Regions from separate parts of the Streptomyces sp. NPDC002640 genome, predicted to be linked through region 2. Evidence: riboswitches for the same ligand, from Rfam matches in the RefSeq annotation. Region 2 holds a riboswitch; each other region holds the start of a gene.
The links. Region 2 has a riboswitch for cyclic di-AMP ahead of ACWD3O_RS00055 (M23 family metallopeptidase). Riboswitches for the same ligand answer to the same signal wherever they lie in the genome.
Positions count from the first base shown of each region.

Region 1: it holds a riboswitch for cyclic di-AMP, as region 2 does, so the genes downstream of both, ACWD3O_RS04450 (transglycosylase SLT domain-containing protein) here and ACWD3O_RS00055 (M23 family metallopeptidase) in region 2, are expected to answer to the same signal.
Region 3: it holds a riboswitch for cyclic di-AMP, as region 2 does, so the genes downstream of both, ACWD3O_RS05110 (transglycosylase family protein) here and ACWD3O_RS00055 (M23 family metallopeptidase) in region 2, are expected to answer to the same signal.
Region 4: it holds a riboswitch for cyclic di-AMP, as region 2 does, so the genes downstream of both, ACWD3O_RS10935 (M23 family metallopeptidase) here and ACWD3O_RS00055 (M23 family metallopeptidase) in region 2, are expected to answer to the same signal.

Region 1 is NZ_JBSFVZ010000002.1:391,555-398,819, forward strand. It holds gene ACWD3O_RS04435 (VOC family protein) at 1-220, shown strand, start outside; gene recQ (DNA helicase RecQ) at 358-2,214, shown strand; gene ACWD3O_RS04445 (HAD family hydrolase) at 2,310-3,149, shown strand; gene ACWD3O_RS04450 (transglycosylase SLT domain-containing protein) at 3,170-3,682, opposite strand; cyclic di-AMP (ydaO/yuaA leader) riboswitch at 3,688-3,859, opposite strand; gene ACWD3O_RS04455 (polyprenyl synthetase family protein) at 4,291-5,301, shown strand; gene nuoN (NADH-quinone oxidoreductase subunit NuoN) at 5,516-7,177, opposite strand; gene ACWD3O_RS04465 (NADH-quinone oxidoreductase subunit M) at 7,174-7,265, opposite strand, start outside.
Region 2 is NZ_JBSFVZ010000001.1:13,219-20,483, reverse strand. It holds gene ACWD3O_RS00080 (DEAD/DEAH box helicase) at 1-447, shown strand, start outside; tRNA gene ACWD3O_RS00075 (tRNA-Lys) at 589-661, shown strand; gene ACWD3O_RS00070 (dihydrofolate reductase family protein) at 734-1,930, shown strand; tRNA gene ACWD3O_RS00065 (tRNA-Met) at 1,980-2,053, shown strand; gene ACWD3O_RS00060 (PP2C family protein-serine/threonine phosphatase) at 2,205-3,341, shown strand; cyclic di-AMP (ydaO/yuaA leader) riboswitch at 3,618-3,756, shown strand; gene ACWD3O_RS00055 (M23 family metallopeptidase) at 3,767-4,801, shown strand; gene ACWD3O_RS00050 (aldo/keto reductase) at 4,895-5,839, shown strand; gene trmB (tRNA (guanosine(46)-N7)-methyltransferase TrmB) at 5,969-6,730, opposite strand; gene ACWD3O_RS00040 (MFS transporter) at 6,925-7,265, opposite strand, start outside.
Region 3 is NZ_JBSFVZ010000003.1:83,291-90,555, reverse strand. It holds gene ACWD3O_RS05130 (SurA N-terminal domain-containing protein) at 1-396, shown strand, start outside; gene ACWD3O_RS05125 (nucleoside triphosphate pyrophosphohydrolase) at 457-1,437, shown strand; gene ACWD3O_RS05120 (cytochrome P450 family protein) at 1,894-3,165, shown strand; gene ACWD3O_RS05115 (transglycosylase family protein) at 3,333-4,589, shown strand; cyclic di-AMP (ydaO/yuaA leader) riboswitch at 4,816-4,983, shown strand; gene ACWD3O_RS05110 (transglycosylase family protein) at 4,988-5,683, shown strand; gene eno (phosphopyruvate hydratase) at 5,958-7,238, shown strand.
Region 4 is NZ_JBSFVZ010000006.1:216,317-223,581, forward strand. It holds gene ACWD3O_RS10920 (bifunctional acetate--CoA ligase family protein/GNAT family N-acetyltransferase) at 1-2,482, opposite strand, end outside; gene ACWD3O_RS10925 (HPr family phosphocarrier protein) at 2,588-2,884, shown strand; gene ACWD3O_RS10930 (GntR family transcriptional regulator) at 3,053-3,760, opposite strand; gene ACWD3O_RS10935 (M23 family metallopeptidase) at 3,945-4,703, opposite strand; cyclic di-AMP (ydaO/yuaA leader) riboswitch at 4,717-4,907, opposite strand; gene ACWD3O_RS10940 (M16 family metallopeptidase) at 5,115-6,503, opposite strand; gene ACWD3O_RS10945 (M16 family metallopeptidase) at 6,500-7,265, opposite strand, start outside.

The DNA of each region.
Region 1 (7,265 bases), on a different contig from region 2:
CACCGGGCTGGGGCGTCGACTGCTGTTCCAGCGGGTCCCGGAACCGAAGACCGTCAAGAACCGCCTCCACCTCGACCTCCACCCCGGTGAGGGCCTGCGCGCCGCCGAGGTGGAGCGGCTCACCTCCCTGGGCGCGCGGGTGCTGCGCGAGGTCCGCGAGCAGGGCGGCGCGTGGACGGTGATGTACGACCCCGAGGGCAACGAGTTCTGCCTCCACTGAGCCTGTCGCCGGCCCCGCGCGTTCCCCGGGTTCGCGCGGGCCTGTGGAAAACTCCGGGCCCGTCGGTCCGTCCCCCTATGGTGGAGGCAGGGCTACGGACGGCAGGGACAGGCGGTACAGGTGTGACCACGGCAACCATGACGGAGACGGACGCGGACGGACCCGCGGAGACCCCGGCACTCGAGACGCTGCGCAGGGTCTTCGGCTACGAGTCCTTCCGCGGCGAGCAGCAGGCCGTGGTCGAGCACGTCGTCTCGGGCGGGGACGCGGTCGTCCTGATGCCCACCGGCGGCGGCAAGTCCCTCTGCTACCAGATCCCCGCCCTGGTCCGCCCCGGCACCGGCGTGGTGGTCTCCCCGCTGATCGCCCTGATGCAGGACCAGGTCGACGCCCTGCGCGCGGCCGGCGTGCGCGCCGGTTTCGTCAACTCCACCCTGGACCTCGACGAGCAGCGGGTGGTGGAGGCCCAGTTCCTCGCCGGTGAGCTCGACCTGCTCTACCTGGCCCCCGAGCGGCTGCGACTGGAGTCCACGCTCAACCTGCTCTCCCGCGGCCGGATCTCCCTCTTCGCCATCGACGAGGCGCACTGCGTCGCCCAGTGGGGCCACGACTTCCGTCCCGACTACCTCGCCCTGTCGGTGCTGGGCGAGCGCTGGCCGGACGTCCCGCGGATCGCCCTGACCGCGACGGCCACCCGGGCCACCCACGAGGAGATCACCCGCCGGCTCGGCCTCGGCTCGGCGCGGCACTTCGTCGCCGGGTTCGACCGGCCGAACATCCAGTACCGGATCGTGCCCAAGGCGGAACCGAAGAAGCAGCTCCTGGCCTTCCTGCGCGAGGAGCACCAGGGCGACGCCGGCATCGTCTACTGCCTCTCCCGGAACTCGGTCGAGAAGACCGCCGAGTTCCTGACCTCCCACGGCATCGACGCGGTGCCGTACCACGCGGGCCTGGACTCCGGGACCCGCGCCCGCCACCAGGCCCGGTTCCTGCGTGAGGAGGGCCTGGTGGTCGTGGCGACCATCGCCTTCGGCATGGGCATCGACAAGCCGGACGTGCGCTTCGTGGCCCACCTGGACCTGCCGAAGTCGGTCGAGGGCTACTACCAGGAGACCGGCCGCGCGGGCCGCGACGGACTGCCGTCGACGGCCTGGATGACCTACGGCCTCAACGACGTCGTCCAGCTGCGGAAGATGATCCTGTCGGGCGAGGGCGACGAGTCCTTCCGCCGCCGCGCCGAGGCCCACCTGGACGCCATGCTGGCCCTGTGCGAGACGGTGCGGTGCCGCAGGGGCCAGCTGCTCGCCTACTTCGGCCAGGAGGCAGAGAAGGAGCACTGCGGCAACTGCGACACCTGCCTCAGCCCGCCGGAGACCTGGGACGCCACGGTGGCCGCGCAGAAGGCGCTGTCCACCGTGGTCCGGCTGGACCGTGAACGGCGCCAGAAGTTCGGCGCCACCCAGATCACCGACATCCTGCTCGGCAAGCGCACGGCCAAGGTGATCCAGTTCGACCACGACCAGCTCTCGGTCTTCGGCATCGGCGAGGACCTGGCCGAGGGCGAGTGGCGCGGCGTGATCCGCCAACTGCTGGCCCAGGGCCTGCTGTCGGTGGAGGGCGAGTACGGCACGCTGGTGCTGACCGAGGGCAGCGCCGCCGTGCTGCGCGGCGAGCGGCAGGTGCCGATGCGCAAGGAGCCCAAGAAGGCGCCCTCCGCCCGTGGTGAGCGCAAGGCCAAGGCCGCGGCTGCCGCGGCCGAGCTGCCCGAGGAACTCCAGCCGGTCTTCGAGGCGCTGCGCGCGTGGCGGGCCGAGTGGGCCCGTGAGCAGGGCGTCCCCGCCTACGTCGTCTTCCATGACGCCACGCTGCGCGAGATCGCGGCGGCCCGCCCGTCCTCGGTGGACGAGCTCCGCGGGATCAGCGGCATCGGCGAGAAGAAGCTGGCCACCCACGGCGAGAGCGTGGTCGAACTCCTGGCCTCGCTGGACGAGTGATCGCTCAGATGAGATGACCAACGCCCTATTGCACACATCACGCTGAGCTGTCAACCCGTCACGGGGGCGCGCCGGAGGATCCGTATTCTCTGATCATGCCCGCACCCGCCGCCTATGCGCCCCCCTCCCGTGCGCTCCCCGCGTACGCGCTCGTCGCCACCGACCTGGACGGCACGCTCCTGCGTGACGACGACACCGTCTCACCCCGCACCCGCGCCGCACTGGGGTGCGCGGCCAGGGCGGGGGCCCGCCATCTGGTGGTGACCGGCCGCCCCGCGCCGCGGGTCCGCGACCTGCTCGCCGGCATCGGCGGCGGCTTCGCGGTGTGCGGCCAGGGCGCCCAGCTCTACGACGCCGACCGGGACCGCCTGGTGTGGTCGATGACCCTGGACCGGGAGCTGGCGGAGACCGCGCTCGGCAAGATCGAGGCCGAGGTGGGCCAGGTGTACGCGGCCGTCGACCAGGACGGCGTCCAGGGGCTCACGCTGATCGAGCCCGGCTACCGGATGGCGCGGCCGACGCTGCCCGCGGTGCGGGTCGGCCGGCGCGACGACCTGTGGGAGCGGCCCATCACCAAGGTGCTGCTGGCCCACCCCCGGCTGACCGACGACGAGCTGACCGCGGTGGCCGCCGCCGCGGTGGGCTCGCTGGCGACGGCGACCATGTCCGGCCCCGGCACCGTCGAACTGCAGCCGCACGGCGTCACCAAGGCGACCGGCCTGGCCATGGCGGCGTCCCGGCTGGGCCTCGGCCCGGAGGACGCCATCGCCTTCGGCGACATGCCGAACGACGTGCCCATGTTCAGATGGGCGGCCCACGGCGTCGCCATGGCCAACGCGCACGCCGACCTGAAGGCGGTGGCCGACGAGGTCACCACGACCAACGAGGACGACGGCGTGGCCGTCGTCCTCGAGCGGTTGTTCCCGTCCCCGTGAGCCACGGGTGACGGGGTCGGTCAGTAGGGACCGTTGACGTTGTCGATCGAGCCGTAGCGGTCGGCCGCGTAGTTGCAGGCGGCGACGATGTTGGCGACCGGGTCGAACGGCGAGGGCTCGGTGCCCTCGACGTGGTACGCGTCGAAGGTGGGGTCGATCACCTGCAGCAGCCCCTTGGAGGGGATGCCGTTGATCGCGTTGATGTCCCAGTCGTTGATGGCGAGCGGGTTGCCCGAGGACTCGCGCATCACGTTGCGGTGGATGCCCTCGTAGGTGCCCGGGATGCCGTTCTTCGCCATGACGGCGAGGGCCTCGCGGATCCAGCCGTCGAGGTTGTCCTGGGTGGCGGCCAGGTGAGTGACCTTGTTGCCCGGGGCGACGGCGACCTTGGCCTGGGCGGCCGAGGTCTGGGCGGCCGAGGTCTGGGCGGCCGGGGTCTCGGCGGCCCAGGCGCCGGTGGCACCCATGACCGGGGTGGCGACGACGGCCGCGGCGACGGCCAGGGCCGAGGCGGTACGGGTGAGACGGGACATTGCGCTCTTCCTTTCCGGCGCCTGCGAGGTGAGCTGTCGGGTTCGGGCCAGAAAGGCTGCCCGGCCCGTCGCCCTGGCGGGCGGCAGGCTTCACCCCGAGCCGTCCGGAGCGCGCTCCGGTCCGGCGGTGTACCTGGGTCCCCCGCTCCTGCCGTGCGTGGAATGGATCAGTGAGGACCGGACGGCGGCAGGACTCGGCGTTCCACCCGGCTGGCGCGAAACGTATGTGAGAGCGAATGTCCGAAACAAGTACGAACTCGGATGATCAAGACCCTTGATCATGGTTACGGGTGATTTGCCCCTCGCCCGCCCGCACCGGGCCACCCCAACTGGCTTTTGCCAGAGCCGAGTTCGGGCCAGCCGCCCCATCCATCCGGCCACCCGCTCCTGTGGCTCATGTCACGGATCAGCCGTTGGCCACCCAAAAGGAGTGAATGCGAAACTACCCGCACAACCCTTCTAAACCGGACAGGGGTGTCTCCGGCCATCTGGCGGGTGGGGGCTGTCGGTGATCGAAAGCTGACCGGATACGCTGAGTGGGGTGATGGCAATGACCTATCGACAAACCGTGTAACCGTCGACACACACCAGCAGACAGGAGACCCCTCGTGACCGTGGTCGGGCCGTTCGGGCTGAGGGTTCGGGACCAGGCGCTGGAGGCCGCAGTCCAGGCCGGCATGGCGGCCGTCGAGGAAGGTCTGCTCGAAGCCACCAAGAGCGAGGTCCCGTTCATCACCGAGGCCGCGCAGCACCTGGTGAAGGCGGGCGGCAAGCGGTTCCGCCCGCTGCTCGTGATGCTCGCCGCGCAGTTCGGGGACCCGGACGCCCCGGGCATCGTCCCCTCGGCCGTGGTCGTCGAGCTCACCCACCTCGCCACCCTCTACCACGACGACGTCATGGACGAGGCCGAGGTGCGCCGCGGGGTGCCCAGCGCCAACAGCCGCTGGAGCAACTCGGTCGCGGTCCTCACCGGCGACTTCCTGTTCGCGCGGGCCTCGCACATCCTGGCCGACCTGGGCCCGGAGGCGGTACGGGTGCAGGCCGAGGCGTTCGAGCGCCTGGTCACCGGCCAGATCCTGGAGACCGCCGGTCCGGCCGAGGGGCGCTCCCCCATCGACCACTACCTCGACGTGATGGCCGGCAAGACCGGCTCGCTGGTCGCGGTCGCCTGCCGCTTCGGCGCGCTGATGTCGGGCGCCGACCACCAGGTCGTGGACGTGCTGACCCAGTACGGCGAGCGGCTCGGCGTGGCGTTCCAGCTCGCCGACGACGTCCTGGACATCGCCTCCGAGTCCTCGGACTCCGGCAAGACCCCCGGCACCGACCTCCGCGAGGGCATCGCCACCCTGCCGGTGCTGCGCCTGCGCGAGCGGGTGGAGCGGCTGGGGCTGGCGGAGGACGTCGAGCTGTGCGAGCTGCTGGACTCCGACCTGACGGACGAGGCGCGGCTCGCCGAGGCGGTGGCGCGGCTGCGGGCCCACCCGGCGCTGGAGGAGGCACGGGCGGACACGGTGCGGTACGCGCAGGAGGCCCGGGCGGCGCTGACCCCGCTGCCGGAGTGCGAGGCGCGGACGGCGCTGGTGCACCTGTGCGACGCGGTCGTGCACCGGGCGGGCTGACCCGCCGCGGCCCCGGGCGGGCTGACCCCCGCCGCGGCCTCGGCCGCGCGACCCCTGCCGCGGCCCCGGCCGCGCTCCCCGCGTGTACGCCGAAGGCCCGGCTCCTGGTGGAGCCGGGCCTTCGGCGTGGATGCCGGCGCCTGGTGGGGCGAGCCGCCGTCAGGCGGCGGGTCGGCCTCAGGTGGCGGGCGCGCCTGCAGGTGCGGGCCGGCCGTCAGCGGACGAAGGTGCCTGCCGAGGTCGCCAGGTCGAGGAAGTACTGCGGGGCGACGCCCAGCACCACCGTGACCGCCACGCCGACCGCGATCGCCGTGGTCGTCAGCGGCGACGGCACCGCCACCGTCGGCCCCTCCGGCTTGGGTTCGCTGAAGAACATCAGCACGATCACCCGGATGTAGAAGAACGCCGCGACCGCCGAGGACAGCACGCCGACCACCACCAGCGGCGCCGCGCCGCCCTCCGCGGCGGCCTTGAACACGGCGAACTTGCCCGCGAACCCGGAGGTCAGCGGGATGCCCGCGAAGGCCAGCAGGAACACCGCGAACACCGCCGCCACCAGCGGCGAACGCCGCCCGAGCCCGGCCCACTTGGACAGGTGGGTGGCCTCGCCGCCCGCGTCGCGCACCAGCGTCACCACGGCGAAGGCGCCGACCGTGACGAAGGAGTAGGCGGCCAGGTAGAAGAGGACCGAGGAGATGCCCTCGGGCCTCGCCGCGATCACACCGGCCAGGATGAACCCGGCGTGCGCGATCGAGGAGTAGGCCAGCAGCCGCTTGATGTCGGTCTGGGTGATGGCGACGATCGCACCGATCACCATGGTCACCGCGGCCACCGCCCACATCACCGGCCGCCAGTCCCAGCGCAGGCCCGGCAGCACCACGTACAGCAGCCGCAGCAGCGCGCCGAAGGCCGCCACCTTGGTCGCCGACGCCATGAAGCCGGTCACCGGGGTGGGAGCGCCCTGGTAGACGTCGGGCGTCCACATGTGGAACGGCACCGCGCCGACCTTGAAGAGCAGGCCCATCGTGACCAGAGCGGCACCCAGGAGCAGCAGCGCGTCGTTGCCCATGGTCCCGGCGAGGGCCGGGCTGACGTCCTGGACGGTGCCCTCGACGACCTGGGCGATCCGGCCGTAGGAGACCGAGCCGGCGTAGCCGTACAGCAGGGCGATGCCGAACAGGGTGAACGCCGAGGCGAAGGCGCCCAGCAGGAAGTACTTGACCGCGGCCTCCTGCGACAGCAGCCGCTTGCGGCGGGCCAGCGCGCAGAGCAGGTACAGCGGGAGGGAGAAGACCTCCAGCGCGATGAACAGGGTCAGCAGGTCGTTGGCGGCCGGGAAGACCATCATGCCGCCGACCGCGAACATCAGCAGCGGGAAGACCTCGGTGGTGGTGAAACCGGCCTTCACGGCCGCCTTCTCGCCCTCGCTGCCGGGCACCGCCGCCGCCTGCGCGGCGAAGGAGTCCACCTGGTTGCCGTGCGCCGCCGGGTCCAGGCGCCGCTCGGCGAAGGTGAACAGCGCCACCAGGCCGACCAGCAGGACCACGCCCTGCAGGAACAGCGCGGGCCCGTCGACGGCGAGCGCGCCCTCGGCGGCGATCCCGGCCTCGGTGGTGGCGTAGCCGCTCACCGCCAGCGCCACCACGGCGGCGAAGCCGGCGGCGAGCGCGACGGCGGCGAGGAAGAGCTGCGCGGGGTAGCGGCCCCGGCGGGGCACGAAGGCCTCCACCAGGATGCCCAGCACCGCCGCGCCGATCACGATCAGCACGGGCGAGAGCTGCGCGTACTCGATCGTGGGGGCCTCGATCTTCGCGATCGGCTCGGCCGCGGGTGCGGCCAGGTCTGTCCACAGGCCGTGGACGGCTGATGCGCTCACTTGGCCGCCTCCACCTCGGGCTCGGGGTCGTGCTGCTGCACGTCGGACATGGTGTGCCGGACCGCCGGGTTGACGAGGTCCGTGAGGG
Region 2 (7,265 bases):
GGTGACCGTGGTGGCCGTTCCTTCGAGCGCCGGGATGACCGCGGCGACCGTGGCGGCTTCCGCCGGGACGACCGGGGTGACCGTGGCGGGTTCCGTGGCAACGACCGGGGTGACCGTCCGTTCAACCGTGACGACCGTGGCGGCCGTTCCTTCGAGCGTCGCGACGACCGCGGTGACCGCGGTGGCTTCCGTGGCAACGACCGGGGTGACCGTCCGTTCAACCGTGACGACCGTGGCGGCCGTCCCGTCGAGCGCCGTGACGACCGCGGTGGCTTCCGCGGCAACGACCGTCCGTTCAACCGCGACCGCCGCGACGACCGCCCGGGCTTCCGCTCCGGTGGCGCCTCGGACCGTCCCTTCGGCCGCCGCGACGACCGTCGTGACGACCACCGCGGTGGCTCCTTCGGCCGCCGGGACGACAAGCCGCGCTGGAAGCGCAACGGCTGACGCGCCCGCGCACACCGCCTGTGAGGGCCCGCACGACCCCGGTCGTGCGGGCCCTCCGCGCTTCCCGCGCGCCGTCGGCCGCGGATACCCGCTCGGACCGGAGGCGCCCTCCCGCTATGCTCGGGGGAGCAACATCACCCTGGGCCCTTAGCTCAATTGGCAGAGCAGTGGACTTTTAATCCATTGGTTGTGGGTTCGAGTCCCACAGGGCCTACTCCTGACGCGGCGCATGCGCCCGGCCGAACCCGGCCGGACCATGCGCCGCCGTGCGTCCCGGAGCCGCCCCATGCCGCACCCCTACGTCCTGCTCTCCGCCGCCGTCTCGCTCGACGGCCACCTCGACGACGCCGGGCCGGAACGGCTCCTGCTGTCCGGCCCCGAGGACTTCGACCGGGTGGACGAGGTCCGGGCGGCGAGCGACGCCATCCTGATCGGCGCCGGCACCCTGCGGGCCGACGACCCCCGGCTGGTGATCCGCTCGCCGGAGCGCCGTGCCGCGCGCGTCGCCGCCGGGCGGCCGGAGTTTCCGCTGAAGGTCCTGGTGACCGGATCGGGTGAACTCGACCCCACGGCCCACTTCTGGCGGACCGGTGGCCGCAAGGCCGTCTACACCACCGGGAGGGGCGCACCGCGGGCGCAGGAGGCGCTGCGTGGCCGGATCGACGACGCGGACGGAGCGGACGGCGCGGACGTGGTGGACCTGGTGGATGTGGTGCCGGTGGGGCCGGAACTCGACTGGCGGGCCGTCCTGGAGCACCTCCACGCCGCGTACGGGGTGCGGCGGCTGATGGTGGAGGGCGGCGGCAGCGTCCACACCCAGCTGCTGCGGCAGGGCCTCGCCGACGAGCTCCAGCTCGCCGTCGCCCCGCTGCTGGTCGGGGACCCCGCCGCGCCCCGGCTGTTCGGGCCCGGCGCCTACCCGCCCGGCCGGCTGCGGCTGGAGGAGACCCGGCCGGTGGGTGACATGGTGCTGGCCCGCTACCGGCCCGTGGCCCCGGGCGCCGGCCCGCTCGCCTCGGCCGCCGACCGCCACTGGCTCGCCGTCGCCTGCGACCTGGCCGAGGAGTGCCCGCCGTCCACGACCGCGTTCAGCGTCGGGGCCGTGGTGGTGGCCGAGGACGGGACCGAGCTGGCCCGGGGCCACTCCCGGGAGGGCGGCGACCCGGTGGTGCACGCGGAGGAGGCCGCGCTGGCCAAGATCGACCCCGCCGACCCGCGGCTTCCCGCGGCCACCGTCTACAGCAGCCTGGAGCCCTGTGCCCGCCGGGCCTCCCGCCCGGCGCCGTGCGCCCGGCTGATCCTGGACGCCGGGGTGCGCCGCGTGGTCACCGCCTGGCGCGAGCCCGACACCTTCGTCCCCGGTGCGGACGGCAGCGGGGTGCTGGCCGCGGGCGGGGCCGAGGTGGTGCTGCTGACCGCTTACCCCGAGCTCGCGGAGCGCGCGAAGGCGCCCAACCGGCACCTGCTCGGCGGGTCGGCGTGAACCGATTCGCTTTTCCCCGCAGGTATGTCGTACAGTAAAGACACAACGACGCGGGGTGGAGCAGCTCGGTAGCTCGCTGGGCTCATAACCCAGAGGTCGCAGGTTCAAATCCTGTCCCCGCTACTGAAGGCTCAGGGCCGGAATCCTTTCAGGATTCCGGCCCTGAGTGTTTGCGTCTGCACGTCCGCACGTCTGCCCGTCCGCTGGGCGCCGCTTCAGCCGGGCGGAGGCCCAGCGGTCGCCGGTTCCGGCCGGGAGCGGAACCATGGAGGGCATGCTGCGGCGAGGCGGACCGGTGGACCCGGCGGTCGAACCCCCCGCCGTCGGACGCCACCGGCGGTGGGTGCACCACGCGCGGATGTTCCTGCGCGTGCTGCCGTTCCTCACGCTGCTGTTCGGCCTGGCCTACGACCGGGTCACCCCGCCGGACGTGACCCCGGTGCCGTTCTTCGCCGCCGCGCCGCTGATCGCCGCCCCCCTCTACACGCTGCGCGCCACCCTGGTGATCGGGCTGCTGTCGGTGGTCTGCACGGTGACGGTGCTGCTGTTGCGCGACGCGCTCTCGGCGGCCCAGTTCGCCACCGAGCTGCTCACCGTCGTCATCGTGTCCGCCCTGGCCGGCGTGGTGAACACCGTCGTCCGCCGGGGGGACGTACGGCTCGCCTCCGCCCGGGAGATGGCCGAGACCGCGCAGCGGGCGGTGATGCCGCAGCCGCAGACGCGGTTCGGCGCGCTGCACGTCGCCTCCCGGTACGAGGCCGCCCAGCAGGAGGCGAACCTCGGCGGGGATCTCTACGCCGTGCAGGACACCCCCTACGGCGTGCGGCTGATGCTGGGCGACGTGCGGGGCAAGGGGATGACCGCCGTCGCGGCCGTGGCGGTGGTGGTCGGCGTCTTCCGCGAGGTGGCGGAGCGGGCCCCCACCATCGAGGAGTGCGGCCACCGGATGGACCAGGCGGTGATGCGGGAGCGGGAGCGCCGGGGGGTGGAGCTGGAGAAGGCCGAGGGCTTCGTCACGGCGGTCTTCGCCCAGTTCACCCGCGACGGCCGGACGGTGCAGGTGGTCAACCACGGCCACCCGCCGCCGCTGCTGCTGGAAGCCGGGACCGAGCCGCGGTACCTCGAGGTGGGGGAGCACGGCGGGCCGCTCGCCCTCGGCGAGCTGGTCGGCCCGGCCCGGTCGGGGTCCCCGGTGGAGGTGCGCCCGGGCAGCATCGTCCTCTTCTACACGGACGGCCTGACCGAGGCCCGGGACGCCGACGGCGTGTTCTACGACCCGGTCGAGCGGCTGAACGGCAGGGTGTTCCGCGAACCGGAGGAGTTGCTGGGCTTCCTGACCGAGGACGTGGCCCTGCACGCGGGGGGCGACGTGGAGGACGACATGGCGCTGCTCGCCGTGCGCTGCGGCTGACCCGGAGGGACGGGGCCGTGGGCGCGCCGGAGCGGGCCGGGACGGGCTGGAACGGGTTACGGGCGGGTCGGGTGGGGCCTGCGGGGTGCGTGGTGATCAAGCCAATCCGGTCGGTGACGTGTGATCGAAGCCATGTCCGTTTCGCCCTGTTCGGTATCCATAGGTTCGGGCCAAAGCGTCGGGTGATGTGAAGGAACGGCTTGGAATTGAGCCACCGCTTCTATTAACGTTCGATAACGCAGCGCGCGGCTGTCCCAGCCGTCACAAGCGACGGCTCCGTGCGCTCTGCCGAATCCCGCAAGGGAACCGGGGAACCATTTTTGGGGTGAATCGGGCGTATCGCTGTATACGCGCGTAGGAGACCTTCCCGCTCCGAACCCGTCAGCTAACCCGGTAGGCGAACGGAAGGAAAGGAGAACGCCCCCGTGGCGTCCAACCGCCCTGCCCCTGATCTGGCTTTCGTGCCGAGCCGGCGTGAAGCTGTCGACGCGTACGGCCCCGCCACCGCCTTCGCCGACCAGGCTTCCCACGAGGAGTGGAACCCCAGCGAGGGATCCGTCCAGAGAGGCCGCCACCGGGTAACCAAGCAGCGCGGTCTCGCGCGGAGTTCGACCGTCCTCGGCGTGGGCGTGATCGCCGCCGTCGGCGCGGGGGGCATGGCCACCGCCGCCCCCGGCAAGGCTCCCGTGCAGATCACCATGCCGAACATGCCGTCGCTCGACCCGGTCACCTCCCTGCTTCCCGGCGGGTCCGAGGGCGAAACCGTGGCCGACGACGCGCCCAGCGTCCTTGGTGAGATGGGCGTCGCCCCCGCCGAGACCGCGTCCTCCGGCGACGCCGGCGAGGCCCTGCGCGCCCGCATCATGGCCCAGGCCGCCCAGCAGCAGGAGGAGGCCGACGCGCAGGCCGAGCAGGAGGCCCAGGAGGCCGCCACCCGGGCCGCCGCCGAGAAGGCCGCCAAGGAGAAGGCCGAGGCCGAGGCCCGCGAGGCCGCCGCCGAGAAGGCCGAGCAGGAGGCCAAGGCCAAGGCCGAGGCCGAGCGTCTCGCCAAGCTGGCCACCCAGTACGTCGCGCCCGCCGCGTCCTACACGGTCACCTCCACCTACATGCAGGCCGGCTCCATGTGGTCGTCCGGCTACCACACCGGTCTCGACCTGGCGGCCCCCACCGGCACCCTGCTGAAGGCCGTCCACTCGGGCACCGTCACCGAGGCCGGCTGGTCCGGCTCGTACGGCTACCGGACCGTCCTCACCCTCGAGGACGGCACCGAGATCTGGTACTGCCACCAGTCCTCGATCAACGTGAGCGTCGGCCAGAAGGTCACCACCGGTGACGTCATCGGCCGCGTGGGCGCGACCGGCAACGTCACCGGCCCGCACCTGCACCTCGAGGTGCACCCCGGTGGCGGGGACGGCGTGGACCCGAGGGCCTGGCTGGCCGACCGGGGCGTCAACCTCTGACCTTCCCCGCCCGCCCGGCGGTGTCACGACGGTGTTCTGACGGAGTGTCGGAGGGCCGGAATGACCCGCCGGGCGGGCGCGTTGTCCACGGACATGACTGAACTGCGCAAGCTGGGCACGTCCGGACTCGAGGTCTTCCCGCTCGCCCTCGGCGGCAACGTCTTCGGCTGGACCGCCGACGAACGGGAGTCCTTCGCCGTCCTCGACGCGTACACCGAGGCCGGCGGCAACTTCGTCGACACCGCCGACTCCTACTCCGCCTGGGCCGACGGCAACGAGGGCGGCGAGTCGGAGACCGTCATCGGCCGGTGGCTGAAGGCCCGGGGCAACCGCTCCGAGGTGGTCGTCGCCACCAAGGTCAGCCAGCACCCGCAGTACCGCGGCCTGTCGGCCGCCACCATCAAGGCGGCTGCGGAGGCCTCGCTGCGGCGACTGGGCACCGACCACATCGACCTCTACTACACGCACTACGACCAGCCCGACACGCCGGTCGAGGAGATCCTGCTCGCCCTCGACCAGCTCGTCCGCGAGGGCAAGGTGCGGGCGATCGCCGCGTCCAACATCAGCGCCGAGCGGCTCCAGGAGTCGCTGGACTTCTCCGAGCGCGAGGGCTACGCCCGCTACGTGGCGCTCCAGCCGCACTACAACCTGGTCTCCCGGGACACCTACGAAGGTCCGCTGCGGGACGTCGCCGAGCGGGCGGGGCTGGCCGCCGTCCCCTACTACGCGCTGGCGTCCGGGTTCCTGACCGGCAAGTACCGCCCCGGGGCCGCGGTGGACAGCCCGCGTGCGGCGGGTGCGGGCAAGCACCTGGAGAGCGAGCGGGGCCGACGGGTGCTGGACGCGCTCGACGCGATCGCCGGGGCGCACGGCGCTGCGGTGGCCACGGTCGCGCTGGCCTGGCTGGCCTCCCGGCCGACGGTGGTGGCGCCGATCGCCTCCGCGCGCACGGCGCAGCAGCTGCCGGACCTCACGGCGGTGGCGAACCTCCGGCTCAGCGAGGCGGAACTGGCGCGCCTGGACGAGGCCTCCGCCTGACCCGGCGCCGCGGTGGCCGCGGCCCGCGCTGTTGCCGGGGCCCGCTCTGTTGCCGCGGCGCCGGCGGTTGTCCCGGCGTCGGCGGTCGCCCCGGCTCCGGCGGTCGCCCCGGCTCCGGCGGTCGCCGCGTCAGACGCGGCGGAACAGCAGGTCGCGGACGACGTGCCCCTTGTCCAGCCCCTGCCCCTCGAACCGGGTGAGCGGGCGGAACTCCGGGCGGGGGGCGAATCCGCCGTCGGGCCGGGTGTTCGCGAAGCGGGGGTGCGCGGTCAGCACCTCGAGCATCTGCTCGGCGTACGGCTCCCAGTCCGTGGCGCAGTGCAGCACGGCGCCCGGGCGCATCCGGGTGGCGGCGAGGTCCAGGAACTCGGGCTGGACCAGCCGCCGCTTGTGGTGCCGCTTCTTGGGCCAGGGGTCCGGGAAGTAGACGCGGAGCCCGGACAGCGCGTCGGGCGTGAGCATCTCGCGGAGCAGGATGATCGCGTCGCCGTTGGCCACGCGGACGTTGGTCAGTCCGCCCTTCTCGGCGAGGCCGAGCAGGTTGCCCTGGCCCGGGGTGTGGACGTCCACCGCGAGGATGTTGGTCGACGGGTCGTCGGCGGCCATCTGGGCGGTCGCCTCGCCCATGCCGAAGCCGATCTCCAGCACGACGGGGTGGCCGTTGCCGAACAGGTCGGTGAGGTCGAGGGTGCGGCGGCCGTCGATGTCCAGGCCCCACAGGGGCCAGAGGCGGTCGATGGCGTCGGCCTGGCCGGTGGTGACACGGCTGCGGCGGGGCTGGAAGCTGCGGATGCGCCGCTCGAAGTGGGAGCCGGCCGGGTCGGGCTGCGGTCCGTCCGGGAACCGGGGGGTTCGCGGGGGGCGACGGTGGGAGTTCAGGTCGTCAGACACAATGCCCCGAGTTTACGGGCCGCCCACCCCCGGCACCCCGCACCACCCTCGCCGACGACACCACCCTCGCCGACGACACCACCCTCACCGACGACCCACCGCGCGGGCCTGCCGCCTCCGCCGTCCCGCGCGGTTCGCCGCGCGAGCCCACCCCGCCGTCGCGCGGGCGCGCCTTGCCCGCGGAGGGCGTGACGTCAGGCCGGGGTGCCGAGGAGGGGGCGGGCCCGTTCGCGTAACTCGACGACCCGCGGCTCGTCCCCGTACGGCTCGAGCCGCGTGAGCAGATCCCGCACGTACTCCGTCGTCCGCGCGGACGAGATCCGCCCGGCGACCTCCACCGCCCGCACCCCCTGCTCGCACGCGGCGTCCAGGTTCCCCGACTCCAGCTCGGCCACCGCCGACACCACCAGCCGCAGCCCGTGCGACCGCACGTACTCCTCCGTCGGCTGGGACAGCGCCTGCTCGGTGAACCGCCGTACCTGCCCCGGCGCCTTGAGGTCCCGGTAGCACTCCGCTGCGTCGGCGCAGAACCGGT
Region 3 (7,265 bases), on a different contig from region 2:
GCCCGCTTCACCGTGCAGGGCATGGTCCTGGACCGGGTGCTGCACCACGCCGCCGAGGAGGCGGGGGTCACCGTCTCCCGCAAGGAGGTCCAGGACCTGCGGACCAACCTGGAGCGGCAGCTCGGCGGCCGCCAGGGTCTGGAGACCACCTGGCTCCAGCAGTACGGCGTCGCCCCCGAACGGCTGGAGGAGAACCTCCGCCTCCAGGTCGCGGCGAGCGAACTGGCCCAGCGGCTCGGCACCGCGACCGACACCCCCGAGTTCGGCAAGGCGCTCGCCGCGTCGTCCAAGGACCTCGGCGTGGACCTCAACCCGCGCTACGGCACCTGGGACGCGGAGAAGAGCGCGCGGGCGGACCTCAAGACCCCGTGGGTGCGGGACGTCGAAGCCGCCTGACGGACCGGGCCGGCGGACCGCGGGGCCAGGGGTGTCGCACCGCTGCGTTACGTTCGAAGGGTGAACGTCACCAGCTCAGAGGACGCCCCCGGCCGCGTCGTCCTGCTCACCACCAGCCACCGCGTCGCCCCCGGCCTGCTGTCCTGGCCCGCCTGGAGCGTGCTGCGCGAGGCGGACCGGGTTCTCTGCGCGGACGGCGCGCACCCGCAGCTCCCGTACCTCCGCGAGGCGGGGGTGTCGGTGGAGGAGGCGTCCCTCTCCGCCCCGGACCTGGTCGACGCGGCGGCCGGCGGGCGCACGGTGGTGGTCGTCGCCGGCGGCGAGGGCGAGCCCGCGCTGACCGACGGGCTGGCCCGGATGGCCGGCTCCGGCCGCGTGCGGATGCCCGACCTGGAGCTGCTGCCCGCCTCCTACGACCTGCCCGGCGCACGGCTCCTCGACCTCGTCCAGGTCATGGACCGGGTGCGGGCCGACTGCCCGTGGACCTCGCAGCAGACCCACGAGGGCCTCGCCAAGTACGCGCTGGAGGAGGCGTACGAGCTGGTCGAGGCGATCGAGACGGGCAACCGCGAGGAACTGCGGGAGGAACTCGGGGACGTGCTGCTCCAGGTGGTCTTCCACGCCCGGATGGCGGAGGAGGACGAGGAGGAGCCGTTCTCGGTGGACGACGTGGCGGGCGGGCTGGTCGCCAAGCTGATCCACCGGCACCCGCACGTCTTCGGCGAGGAGTCCGCGGCGACGCCGGAAGAGGTCGAGGAGCACTGGCTGCGGACCAAGGCGGTGGAGAAGCAGCGGTCCTCGGTCACCGAGGGGGTGCCGCTCGGCCAGCCGGCGCTGGCGCTGGCGGCGAAGCTGGCCTCGCGGGCGCGCAAGGCCGGGCTCGAGGCGCCACTGCCGGCGGGGGAGGGCGTGGGGTACGAACTGCTGACCCTCGCGGTCCGCGCGGAGGCGGCCGGGGTCGACCCCGAGTCCGCGCTCCGCGCGGCCGCCCGCGCCTACCGCGACGCCATCCACGCGGCGGAGGCGACCCCCACGCCCTGACCTCGCCCCGGGGGTGTTCCGCGCCGCGTGAGGTGCGGGCCGCGCTCGAACCAGGGCAGGCCCCCACCGGGGCGAGGCCCCGCCGCCCCTCGGCACGAGCGCGGTGGTGCGGGCCCCGCCGCCCGGCGAGCGGCCGTGCCCCCGGGCGGCCGTGCCCGGGCGGCCGACGAGGCACGGCCAGCCCTCGCGCGCCCCCGCGAGCCGACCGCTCGGGAGCGGGGTCACCTCGGCCGAGGACCGCCGCGCCGCCCGACAAGGCCCGCGGCGGCGGACGGCGCCTGGGCACGCGGCGAGGCACGCGCGACCCGAGGCGGCACGGGCGGCACCGCGGCGGCACCCGGGGGCGGCACCGAACCGGCACCGCACCGGAACCGCCCGCCCGCGCCCCCGCGCCGCCCGCGCCCCCCCCGCAGGTCCGCGTGAGGACCGCTCCGCGCGCCCGCGTACCGTCGTGGGGTGAACGAGCCGCACCCCGAACCGTCCGCCCCGGAACTCTTCACCTGGGAGTTCGCCACCGACCCGTACCCCGCCTACGCCTGGCTCCGCGAGCACGCCCCCGTGCACCGCACCCGGCTGCCCAGCGGCGTCGAGGCCTGGCTGGTCACCCGGTACGCCGACGCCCGGCAGACCCTCGCGGACCCCCGGCTGTCGAAGAACCCCGCGCACCACGACGAGCCCGCGCACGCCCGGAACAAGACCGGCATCCCGGGCGAGCGCAAGGCGGACCTGATGACGCACCTGCTGAACATCGACCCGCCGGACCACACCCGTCTGCGCCGCCTGGTGTCGAAGGCGTTCACCCCCCGCCGCGTCGCGGAGTTCGCCCCCCGCGTGCAGGAACTCACCGACACCCTGATCGACGGGTTCGCCGCACGCGGCAGCGCCGACCTGATCCACGAGTTCGCGTTCCCGCTCCCCATCTACGCGATCTGCGACCTGCTCGGCGTCCCCCGCGAGGACCAGGACGACTTCCGCGACTGGGCGGGCATGATGATCCGCCACGGCGGCGGCCCGCGCGGCGGCGTGGCGCGGTCGGTGAAGAAGATGCGCGGCTACCTCGCCGAGCTGATCCACCGCAAGCGCGAGGCGCTGACCGCGGAGCCCGCGCCCGGCGAGGACCTGATCTCCGGCCTGATCCGCGCCTCGGACGAGGGGGAGCACCTCACCGAGAACGAGGCCGCGGCGATGGCGTTCATCCTGCTCTTCGCGGGCTTCGAGACGACCGTCAACCTGATCGGCAACGGCGCCTACGCCCTGCTCACGCACCCCGGGGAGCGCGAGCGGCTCCAGCGGTCGCTGGCGGCGGGCGACGAGAGCCTGCTGGAGACCGGCATCGAGGAACTGCTGCGCTTCGACGGCCCCGTGGAGCTGGCGACCTGGCGGTTCGCCACCGAGCCGCTGACCGTCGGCGGACAGCGGATCGCGGCGGGCGACCCCGTCCTGGTGGTGCTGGCGGCGGCGGACCGGGACCCGGAGCGGTTCGCCGAACCGGACACCCTGGACCTGTCCCGGCGCGACAACCAGCACCTGGGCTACGGACACGGCATCCACTACTGTCTCGGCGCCCCCCTGGCCCGGCTCGAGGGCCGAACCGCCCTCGCGACCTTGCTCACTCGACTCCCCGACCTCCAACTGGCGGTCGATCCCCAGGAGTTGCGGTGGCGGGGCGGGCTGATCATGCGTGGCCTGCGAACTCTTCCGGTCGAGTTCGCCCCCGAGCAGGACTGAAGTGGAAGCAACACTTCGACAGTTCCGTGACGTTCGTGTGTTCCTTGCGACATCGAGTTGTGACGAACGTTGATCACCGGCTAACTTCCCGCACAGACGCGACGACCCCTGCGGCGGGATGCCGGCCGGGTCGGCGCGGCCCCTGTAGTCGACGAAAGGCCACCCGCATGCTCTCCGGAAACGGTCGTCACCGCCGCCCCCGTCAGGCGCCGGCGGTCGTCGTCGCGGCCGGCGTGACCGGTTCCGCACTCGCCCTCCCGCTGTTCGCGGCCTCCAGCGCCGGCGCGGCCGAGGGGGCCACCTGGGACCGGGTCGCCGAATGTGAGAGCGGGGGCGCCTGGAGCGCCGACACCGGCAACGGGTTCTACGGCGGTCTGCAGCTCTCCCAGGACCAGTGGGAGGACCACGGCGGCCTGTCGTACGCCTCCAACCCGTCGGAGGCGAGCCGCTCGCAGCAGATCGCGGTGGCCGAGCGGATCCTCGCCGAGCAGGGCGCCACCCCGTGGCTGGCGTGCGGTGCCATGAACGGTCTGCGCGAGGACGGCCCCGCCGCCGAGGTGGACACCGGCGTGGACGCGTTGCGGACCGGCGACGTGACCGGCCCCGGCGCCTTCGACGGCTCCGCCTCCGGCTGGGGTTCCGCCGGCGGCGACCTGAACGGCACCCGTGACACCGGCAATGCGGACAAGAGCGACAACAGCGGCAACGGCGACAAGTCGGGCGCGGTGGACGGCGAGGCGGGCGACGCCCGCGGGCAGGCGCGCTCCGGCGAGGGCGCGAACGGCGCCCTGGGTCACGGCTTCTTCCCCGGCGCCGGCTCCGCGCAGGACGGCGGCCTCCTGGGCCTCGGCCAGGACCTCGGTCTGGTGGACACCGGCACCGGCAGCCCGGTGATCCCGGACCTGCCCGAGACCGGCGAGGGCCAGAACGGCCAGAACGGCAACGGCGGCGACACCGGCAAGGACGACACCGGCAAGGGCGGCACCGGCCAGGACGAGAGCGGCCAGGGCGGCTCCGGCGAGGACACCCCGGTCCGCGGCGACGGCGGCGAGCAGGACGGCACCTCGGGCGAGGACCCGTCGGACGAGGACCCGCTGTTCGGCGGCGGCGACGGCCCCCTCTTCCAGGACGACACTCCGCTGTTCGGCGGCGACGCCGCCCAGGAGGAGAGCACCGGGTCCTCCTCCGGCTCCGGCCGCCACCGCGGCCCCAGCGCCGAGGAGACCGGCACGGGGTCCGGCTCCTCGGGCCGGCACGCCGCCCCCGCGGACACCTACCAGGTGCGGGGCGGCGACAGCCTGGTCTCCATCGCCAAGTCGGAAGGCGTCAAGGGCGGCTGGCGCGCCCTCTACGAGGAGAACCGAGACCTGATCGGGAACGACCCGAACCGCCTGGTCTCGGGCATGGTCCTCACCCTCCCGTAGCGGCCGGGGCGACGGACGGAGAAGGGCGAAAGGCGGGCAAAATCGGGGGAGTTACCCGCCTTTTCGTCCCGGAATGTCTGATTCCGGAGAAGTGAGAGATGGGTCTCATAAGACCTGATCGTCTTTGAAATCCCGGCCGCGGCATGGCTAACGTCAAACCGCTCGCTCCAGCGGGCCCCGGCGGCCGTCACGCCTAATCCTGCCAACGGCCGTACGGGACATGTCGTCGCGTCATGCGCCGTAGGCAGGAGCGGGGGAACCAGGTAAGTGCCGGCCCGGTGGTCAGACCGCCGGAACGGCTAGGGGTGAAGCCGCGCACCGAGAGGTGTGCGGCCGGGCGACCCTCATAGCCCGAACCCGACAGCTCACCTCGTAGGCGTCGGTGAGGGGATACCTCCATGTCGTTTACCTGCCAGGGCAAGCACCGTCGTCCGTCCAAGGCCAAGCGCGCTCTCGCCGTCGCCGGTCTCACCGGCGCGGTCGTGGCCGCCCCGCTGCTGACGGCGGGCACCGCGTCCGCCGCCACCGAGTCCGAGTGGGACGCCGTCGCCCAGTGCGAGTCGGGCGGCGACTGGTCCATCAACACCGGCAACGGCTTCTACGGCGGTCTGCAGTTCACCAGCCAGACCTGGGCCGGCTTCGGCGGCACCCAGTACGCCGCCCAGGCCAACCAGGCCACCAAGGCCCAGCAGATCGAGATAGCCGAGAAGGTTCTCGCCGAGCAGGGTCCGGGCGCCTGGCCGCACTGCGGCACCGGCCTCTCCAGCGCTCCCTACCAGGGCGGCGCCGCCGAGGCCCCCGCCCAGGAGGCCCCGCAGCAGGAGGCTCCGGCCCCCGCGCCGCAGGCCGAGGAGACCCCGGCCCAGCCCGCCAAGGCGGAGCAGCCGAAGAAGCAGGAGAAGGTCACCACGCCCACCGGCGAGAAGGTCCTCAAGGGTGACGGCGAGTACAAGGTCGTCAAGGGCGACTCGCTCAGCCTGATCGCCGAGGAGCACGACATCAAGGGCGGCTGGAAGAAGCTCTTCAAGCTGAACAAGGACGTCGTCGAGGATGCGCGCCTGATCTACCCGGGCCAGATGCTCCACCTGAGCTGACCGGTCACCGGTCCGCCCGTCGCACGAACCCCCGCCCCCGGGCGCGTCACCACGCGCCCGGGGGCGGGGCCGTTTCCGGCGGATCCGCCTCCGGGGCTTTTTGTTTCGAGCCGGAACAATTAATCTCCTGTTACCCCTCCGTACAGGGGGTGACCGGCTGGCCGATCCCGCCCGGCCGGTTAGGCTCGGTCTCGCAGAGCCACGGAGGCTGTGCACCCCGTGCCGGACCAGGTGGTCCGGCGCCACCCGCGTCACATCCCAGAAGGAGATGCTCGTGCCGTCCATCGACGTCGTCGTAGCCCGGGAAATCCTGGACTCCCGAGGCAACCCCACGGTCGAGGTCGAGGTCGGCCTCGACGACGGCAGCACGGGTCGTGCCGCCGTCCCGTCCGGCGCCTCCACCGGTGCCTTCGAGGCCATCGAGCTTCGCGACGGCGACAAGAACCGCTACCTCGGCAAGGGCGTCGAGAAGGCCGTCCTCGCCGTCATCGAGCAGATCGGTCCGGAGCTCGTCGGCTACGACGCCACCGAGCAGCGCCTGATCGACCAGGCGATGTTCGACCTGGACGCCACCGACAACAAGGGCTCGCTCGGCGCCAACGCCATCCTCGGCGTCTCCCTCGCCGTCGCCCACGCCGCCGCCGAGGCCAGCGACCTGCCGCTCTTCCGCTACCTGGGCGGCCCCAACGCGCACCTGCTGCCGGTGCCGATGATGAACATCCTGAACGGCGGCTCGCACGCCGACTCCAACGTGGACATCCAGGAGTTCATGATCGCGCCGATCGGCGCCGAGTCCTTCTCCGAGGCCCTGCGCTGGGGCACCGAGGTCTACCACACGCTGAAGAAGGTGCTGAAGACCAAGGGCCTGTCCACCGGCCTCGGCGACGAGGGCGGCTTCGCCCCGAACCTCGGCTCCAACCGCGAGGCCCTGGACCTGATCCTCGAGGCGATCAAGGAGGCCGGTTACACCCCCGGCCAGCAGATCGCCCTCGCCCTCGACGTCGCCGCCTCCGAGTTCTACAAGGACGGCAAGTACCTCTTCGAGGGCAAGGAGCGCTCCGCCGCCGAGATGACGGAGTACTACGAGGAGCTCGTCGCGTCCTACCCGCTGGTCTCCATCGAGGACCCGCTGTTCGAGGACGACTGGGACGGCTGGAAGGTCATCACCGAGAAGCTGGGCGACAAGGTCCAGCTCGTCGGCGACGACCTCTTCGTCACCAACCCCGAGCGCCTCGGCCGCGGCATCGAGGAGGGCGCCGCCAACGCCCTGCTGGTCAAGGTCAACCAGATCGGCTCCCTGACCGAGACCCTGGACGCCGTCGAGCTGGCCCAGCGCAACGGCTTCAAGTGCATGATGTCCCACCGCTCCGGCGAGACCGAGGACGTCACCATCGCCGACCTCGCCGTCGCCACCAACTGCGGCCAGATCAAGACCGGCGCCCCGGCCCGCTCCGAGCGCGTCGCCAAGTACAACCAGCTGCTGCGCATCGAGGAGATCCTCGACGACGCCGCCGTGTACGCCGGCCGCAGCGCCTTCCCGCGCTTCAAGGGCTGACCCGCCCGACGGCCCCTCGCGTGCCCC
Region 4 (7,265 bases), on a different contig from region 2:
AGCCGGCGGGGACCGCGCGGCGCACCGGGACGCCGTAGCGGCGCAGCAGGGCGCGGGTCTCCTCGGGGCCCAGCTCGACGCCGGCGTCGGGCCCCGCCCCGGCGCCGGGCCGCGCTGCCTCGGCGTCGGGCCGCCCCGCTCGGGCGTCCTGCCCCGCCCCTGTGCCGACGGTGGGCCCGGCGCCGACGGTGGCCCCCGTACCGACGGCGAACCCGGTGCCGGCGGCCGGCCCCGTCGTGGCGGCCGGCCCGGTCGCGGCGGCGCCCGGGGCGTCGGCGAGCAGGGTGGCGATGAAGGAGGCGGCCTCCTTCTCGTCGATGTCCTCGAACTCGGGCACCCGGCCCGCCTCGGCGGCGTCCCGGCGCCAGTCGGCGTAGCGGACGGCCTCGGCCAGGGCGCGGACGGCGCGTTCGGCGGCGGGGTAGGCGGGGATCAGCCGCAGACGGGTCTCGTCGGGCTGTGGGGGACTCTCCCGCCGGGCACCTTCCTGCGGGGCGTTCGGCTGCTGGGCGCCGTCCCCCGCCGGCGCCGTCTCCCCGGACTCCGGGGTCCGCGCGGCGTCCTCCGGCCGCGCTCCCGCGGCGGCCCGGGCCTGGGGCGCGGTGACGGCGGCGGCGGAGAGCGCCTCGGCCAGCCCGCCGAGTTCGACGTGGACGACCAGGACGGGCTTGTCCGGCGCCTCGGCCCCCGCGGTGCGCAGGGCCTCGGCGAGCGCGGCGTCCGCCGCCGTGCCCCCGTCGCCCGCCGCCTCGTCGATGCGGGGGATGGCGGTGACCACCACGGCGTCGCTGCCGGGGTCGGCCAGGGCACGGGAGAGCGCGCGGTGGAAGTCGTCGGGGGTGGCGGCGGTGGTGAGGTCCAGTGGGGGCAGCGGTTCCAGGCCCTCGGCGAGGCAGGCGTCGTAGGTGAGCAGGCCCAGCGACTCGGAGTTGCCGAGGATCGCCACCCGCGGTCCGGCGGGCAGCGGCTGACGGGCCAGCAGGAGTCCGGCGTCGACCAGTTCGGTGATGGTGTCGACGCGGATCACGCCGGCCTGGCGGAGCAGCGCGGAGACGGTGTCGTGCGACAGCCGGGTGGCGCGCACGGCGTGGCCCTGGGGCACGCCGCTGTGCCGGGCGCCCTGCACCACGACCAGCGGCTTGGCGGCGGCGGTGCGCCGGGCCAGCCGGTTGAACTTCCGCGGGTTGCCGATGGACTCGAGGTACATCAGCGCGACGTCGGTCTCCGGATCGTCGTACCAGTACTGGAGGACGTCGTTGCCGGAGACGTCGGCGCGGTTGCCGGCCGAGACGAAGGTGGACACGCCGGTGACGCCGGTGACCCCGCCGTCCCGCCGGTGGAGGCGGGAGAGCAGGGCGACGCCGATGGCGCCGGACTGGGTGAACAGGCCGATCCGTCCGGCGCGGGGCATCTCGGGCGCGAGGGAGGCGTTGAGCCGGACGTCGGCCGCGGTGTTGACCACGCCGAACGCGTTGGGCCCGATCACGCGCATGCCGAACGCGCGCGCCTGGCGCACCAGTTGACGCTGCCGTTCCCGCCCCTCCGGTCCCAGCTCGGCGTATCCGGCGGAGAGGACGACCAGCCCCTGGACGCCGTGCGCCCCGCACTCGTCGACGACCTCGGGCACCCGGTCGGCGGGGACGGCGACCACGGCGAGGTCGACCGGCCCGTCGATCCCGGCGAGCGAGCGGCGGGCGGGGACGCCGTCGAGTTCGGCGAGGTCCTCGGGGAAGGACGGGTTGACGGCGTGGAGGGCGCCGGTGAAGCCGCCGTCGCGCAGGTGCTCCAGCACGCTGCGGCCCACGCCGCCCCGGCCGCGGCCCACGCCGACGACCGCGACCGAGCCCGGGGCGAGCAGCCGCCGCACGGAGCGGGCCTCGGCGCGCTGTTCGCGGGCCTGCTGGACGGCGAGCGAGCGGTCGGTGGGTTCGAGGTCGAGGTGCAGGCGGACCACGCCGTCCTCGAAGCTGCGCTTCTGGGCGTATCCGGCGTCCGTGAACACCTTGATCATCTTGGTGTTGGCGGGCAGCACCTCGGCGGTGAAGCGGCGCACACCGCGTTCCCGGGCGACGGCGGCGATGTGCTCCAGCAGCGCGGAGGCGACACCGCGGCCGTGGTGGGCGTCCTGCACCAGGAAGGCGACCTCGGCCTCGTCGGCGGGCGAGGAGGCGGGCATGCCGGTGGCGTCGACCCGGTCGTAGCGGACGGTGGCGATGAACTCGCCGCCGACGGTGGCCGCCAGGCCGACCCGGTCCACGTAGTCGTGGTGGGTGAACCGGTGCACGTCCTTGGCGGACAGGCGGGGGTACGGGGAGAAGAACCGCAGGTACTTCGACTCGTCGGAGACCTGCTCGTAGAAGCTGACCAGGCGTTCCGCGTCGTCCTCGGTGATGGGCCTGACGTGGGTGATGCCGCCGTCGCGGAGCACGACGTCGGCTTCCCAGTGTGCGGGGTACTCGTGACGGTCCGACGGGCTCTGCATGCCGCAAGCCTACGGCGCGTGGCCGCTTCGGGCGCGGGTCCGGAGGGCCCCGAGGTTCACGACCAGGTGCACGACGAGCAGAAGGAGGAGGGCGAGGTGCCGGAGATGGCCGAACGGCGGGTGAGGGTGGCGGGGCCGGACGGGCTGCACGCGCGGCCGGCGGCGCGGTTCGTGCGCGCGGCGCAGGAGTCGGGGCTGCCGGTGCGGGTGGCCCGGGCGGACGGGGCCGGGGCGGGGCCGGTGAGCGCGGCGTCGATCCTGAAGGTGCTGGGCCTGGGGGTGCAGGGGGGCGAGGAGATCGTGCTGTCCTGCGAGGGCGAGGGCGCCGAGGCGGTGCTGCGCCGTCTCGCGGAGCTGGTGTCGGAGCCTCCGCCGAGGGGGCCGGGATACGCGATGCCGTGAACTCGTCGGCCCGGAACACCGGCCGGAACGCCGACCGGAACGCCGCTTTTCCCTCGGCCGTGCGCGCCGCCCGCATTTCCGGGCACGCGAAAGCCCCGGGAAACACCTCGGGCCGTAGAAATCGGCATGCGGAATCGAATTCCTCCGCTCTTGTATACGGCCTCGGTGTTAAGTGGAGAGGCCGCCCGTGTTTACGGCATGTTGCGAAGTCCTCACCACGTCCGGGCGCACCGCGTTTCCGCGGTTCTGGCCGGGAATGCGGAGCCGGTGCAGGGCGAGCGAGCGTTCGGTGTGCAGGGCGGTCGTCTGCCGGGCCCGCTCGCCGTCACCCCGGGCCACGGCGTCGACGATGGCGCCGTGCTCGGCCCAGGTCTCGGTGGGGGCGGGCAGCGGGTCCACCGAGTACATCCAGGCGATCTTGTGCCGCAGCTGGGTGAGGGACGAGGTCAGGGCGCCGCTGCCGCAGGCCTGCGCGAGCGTCTCGTGGAACCAGCCGCCCAAGGACCGCAGGTCCTCGCCGTAGCCCCGCCGCGCCCGCTCCTGCCCCAGCCTGACCAGGCCGCGGAGCACCTTGAGGTGGGCCTCGGTGCGGCGCTGCGCGGCCCGGGCGGCGCCCAGCGGCTCGAGCAGCAGCCGCATCTCCAGCAGGTCGGCGGCCTCCTGCTCGGTCGGCTCGGCCACACAGGCCCCGGCGTGGCGCCGGGTGACCACGAAGCCCTCCGCCTCCAGGGTGCGCAGCGCCTCGCGGACCGGGACCCGGGAGACCCCGTAGCGCCGGGCGAGCACTTCCTCGGTCAGCCGGCTTCCCCGCTCGTGGACGCCTGCGACGATGTCGTCCCGGATCGCCGTGCATACCGAATGCGCGGGAATACGCATGCCGACCTCCGCCTCGATGAATGAATTGACTCTAAGGCAATCGACGGCGATTTCCGACGGGAAGGCCCCGCGGGCGGGGAATTTTTGGCCGAGGCCCGCCCGGTGCGCCCGGAATCCTTCCGGAACGACGAAAAAGCCCCCGCCCGGGAAACCGGGGCGGGGGCTTTCGCGCGTGCGGGTGGCGTCAGAGGTTCACGCCGTGGGACCGGAGGTAGGCGACCGGGTCGATGTCGCTGCCGTACTCGGCGGTCATCCGCGCCTCGAAGTGGAGGTGCGGCCCGGTGACGTTGCCGGTGGCGCCGGAGCGGCCGATGTGCGCGCCGGGGGTCACGGCCTGGCCGGGGGTGACGCTGACCGAGGACAGGTGGCCGTACTGGGTGTAGGTGCCGTCGTGCATCTTGATGACGACCTGGTAGCCGTAGCTGCCGCCCCAGCCGGCCTCGACCACGGTGCCGCGGCCCACCGAACGGACCGGGGTGCCGGCGGCGGCGTGGAAGTCGACGCCGGTGTGGCTGCCGGAGGACCAGACGGCGCCGCCGGCCTGGTAGCCGGTGGAGACGTAGGAGCCGGCGATGGGGCTGACGAACATGGTGAGGCGGCGCAGGCGCTCGCGCTCGGCCTCGCGGGCGGCGCGGCGCTCGGCCTCCTCGCGCTCCTTGCGGGCCTTCTCGACGGCGGCCTTCTCGGCGGCCGCCCGCTCCTGGGCCTCGGCCTGCTCGTCGATCTGGTCGGCCACGCGGTCGCCGATGGTGACGACCGGCAGCAGGCCGGTGGTCTCGTTGACGGAGGTCTCGGCGGCGGACGTCTCGGCGGCGGAGGCGGGAGTGGCCAGGGTGCCGACGACGCCGGTGGTGGTGAGAGCGGCGAGGCCTGCCAGGCCGGCGGTGGTGCGGCTGGTCCGGCCGGGACGACGGTGCCTGCCGGAGGCGCAGTTGAACGCCATGAAGTGGCTGAGTCCTTTCCTTCCCTCTCGCCTGCCGGGTTAGCTGTCGGGTTCGGAGCAGGAAGGTCTCCTACGGGCGTCTCCCCCCGTGCGCGCGTTGTGCGCGCGCCGTGCGGAAGGCGCCCGATTCACCCCAGGGGTTGCCGCTTGTGGGTCCCCGGCTCCCCTGGCTCGCGCCGTACGGGGATTAGGCGATGACTGCCCGGCGCCGCGGGCGCGGCGCACAAGTGTGGCGGACAGCCGGACCGAAGCTAATGGCGTGATCATTCGGATCACAAACGGATCAAGGCTTTTGTAGCGCATCCCACAGGGCAAACCGGACTCTTCCCCACGCAACGCCCGTTGAACGGGACGAAGCGGGCCCCGGCGACCAGATCGGTCACCGGGGCCCGAACCGGCCTGTACGGGCGGCTACTCCGCGCGGACCACCGTCACCTCGCCGATGCCCAGGTCGCGGACCGGGTCGGCGATCTGCGCGGCGTCGCCGACGAGGACCGTGACCAGGCGGTCCACCGGGAAGGCGCTCACCGCGGCCGCCGTGGCCTCCACGGTGCCGGTGGCGGCGAGCTGCTGATAGAGCGTCGCCTGGAAGTCGTCCGGCAGGTGCTGCTCCACCTGGTCGGCCAGGGTGCCGGCCACGGCGGCCGCCGTCTCGTACTTCAGCGGGGCGACGCCCACCAGGTTCTGCACCGCGGTGTCGCGTTCGGCGTCGGTCAGGCCGCCCTCGGCCAGCGTGCGCAGCACCTGCCAGAGGTCCTGCAGCGCCGGGCCGGTGTTGGGCGTGTCCACCGAGCCGCTGATGGCCAGCAGGGCCGCGCCCGAGCCGTCGGGCGCGGAGCGCAGGACCTGGGCGAAGGAGCGGACGCCGTAGGTGTAGCCCTTCTCCTCCCGCAGCACCTTGTCCAGCCGGGAGGTGAGCGTGCCGCCGAGGCAGTAGGCGCCGAGCACCTGGGCGGGCCACACCCGGTCGTGCCGGTCCGGACCGGTGCGGCCGATGAGCAGCTGGGTCTGCACCGAGCCCGGGCGGTCCACGATCACCACGCGGCCGGTGTCGTCCGCCGTCACCGCGGGCACCGGGTGCGGGTCCGCCGGGGAGCCCGTCCACGCGCCGAGGGTCTCGGCCAGCAGGGCGTCGAGGTCGACGCCGGTGAGGTCGCCCACCACCACGGCGGTCGAGGTGGCGGGGCGGACGTGCCGCTCGTAGAAGGCGCGCACCGCGGCCGCGTCGATCTTCCCGACCGTCTCCTCGGTGCCCTGGCGGGGGCGCGCCATCCGCGACCCGGCCGGGAAGAGCTCCTTGTAGAGCTCCTTGGCGGCGCGGCGGGCCGGGTTGGCCAGCTCGTGGGGGATCTCGTCGAGCCGGTTGCGGACCAGCCGGGACACCTCGTCCTCGGCGAACGCGGGGGCGCGCAGCGCGTCGGCGAGCAGACCGAGGGCCTTGGGCAGCCGGGAGACCGGCACCTCCAGGGAGACCCGCACACCGGGGTGGTCGGCGTGCATGTCCAGCGTGGCGCCGCACCGTTCGAGCTCGGCGGCGAAGTCCTCCGCGGAGTGCTTGTCGGTGCCCTCGGCGAAGGCGCGCGCCATGACGGTGGCGACGCCGTCCAGTCCGGCGGGCTCCGCGTCGAGCGGCGCGTCCAGCAGCACCTCGACCGCCACGACCTGCTGGCCGGGGCGGTGGCAGTGCAGGACCGTCATGCCGTTGTCCAGCGCGCCGCGTCCGGGGGCGGGGAAGGCCCACGGCTTGGGCTCGCCGGCCTGCGGCATCGGGTGGAACTCCATCGTGGCCAGCTCGGTCACTTGGCCTCCTCCTCGTTCTCGTCGGCGGCCTCGTCCGCGCCCTCCGGGGTGATCGGCTCGTACACCAGCACCGCGCGGTTGTCGGGGCGCAGCCGGGCCTTGGCCACCTCCTTGACCTCCTCCGGCGTCACCTCCAGGACGCGCCCGACGGCGGTCAGGGCGAGCTGCGGGTCGCCGAACAGCACGGCGTAGCGGCAGAGTTCGTCGGCGCGGCCGGCGACCGTGCCGAGCCGGTCCAGCCACTCGCGCTCCAGCTGCGCCTGGGCGCGCTCCATCTCCGCGGCCGTGGGGCCCTCGGCGGCGAGCCGCGCGAGCTCCTCGTCCACGGCGGCCTCGATCACCGGGACCTCCACGTCGCCGGAGGTCTTGACGTCCAGCCAGCCCAGTGACGGGGCGCCCGCCAGGCGCAGCAGGCCGAAGCCGGCCGTCACCGCGGTACGGTCGCGGCGCACCAGCCGGTTGTAGAGCCGGGAGGACTCGCCGTAGCCCAGGATGGTCAGGGCCACGTCGGCGGCGTCGCAGGCGCGGGTGCCGTCCTCGGGGAGGCGGTAGCCGGCCATCAGCGCGCGGGCCGGGACCTCCTCGCGGACGACCTCGCGGATCTCCTCGCCGATGACCTCGGGCAGCGCGCCGTCCCGGGGGGCCGGCTTGCCGTCGTGGGAGGCGATGGAGCCGAAGTACTTCTCGACCCAGGCGAGCGTCTGCTCCGGGTCGATGTCGCCGACCACCGACAGCACCGCGTTGTTCGGCGCGTAGTAGGTG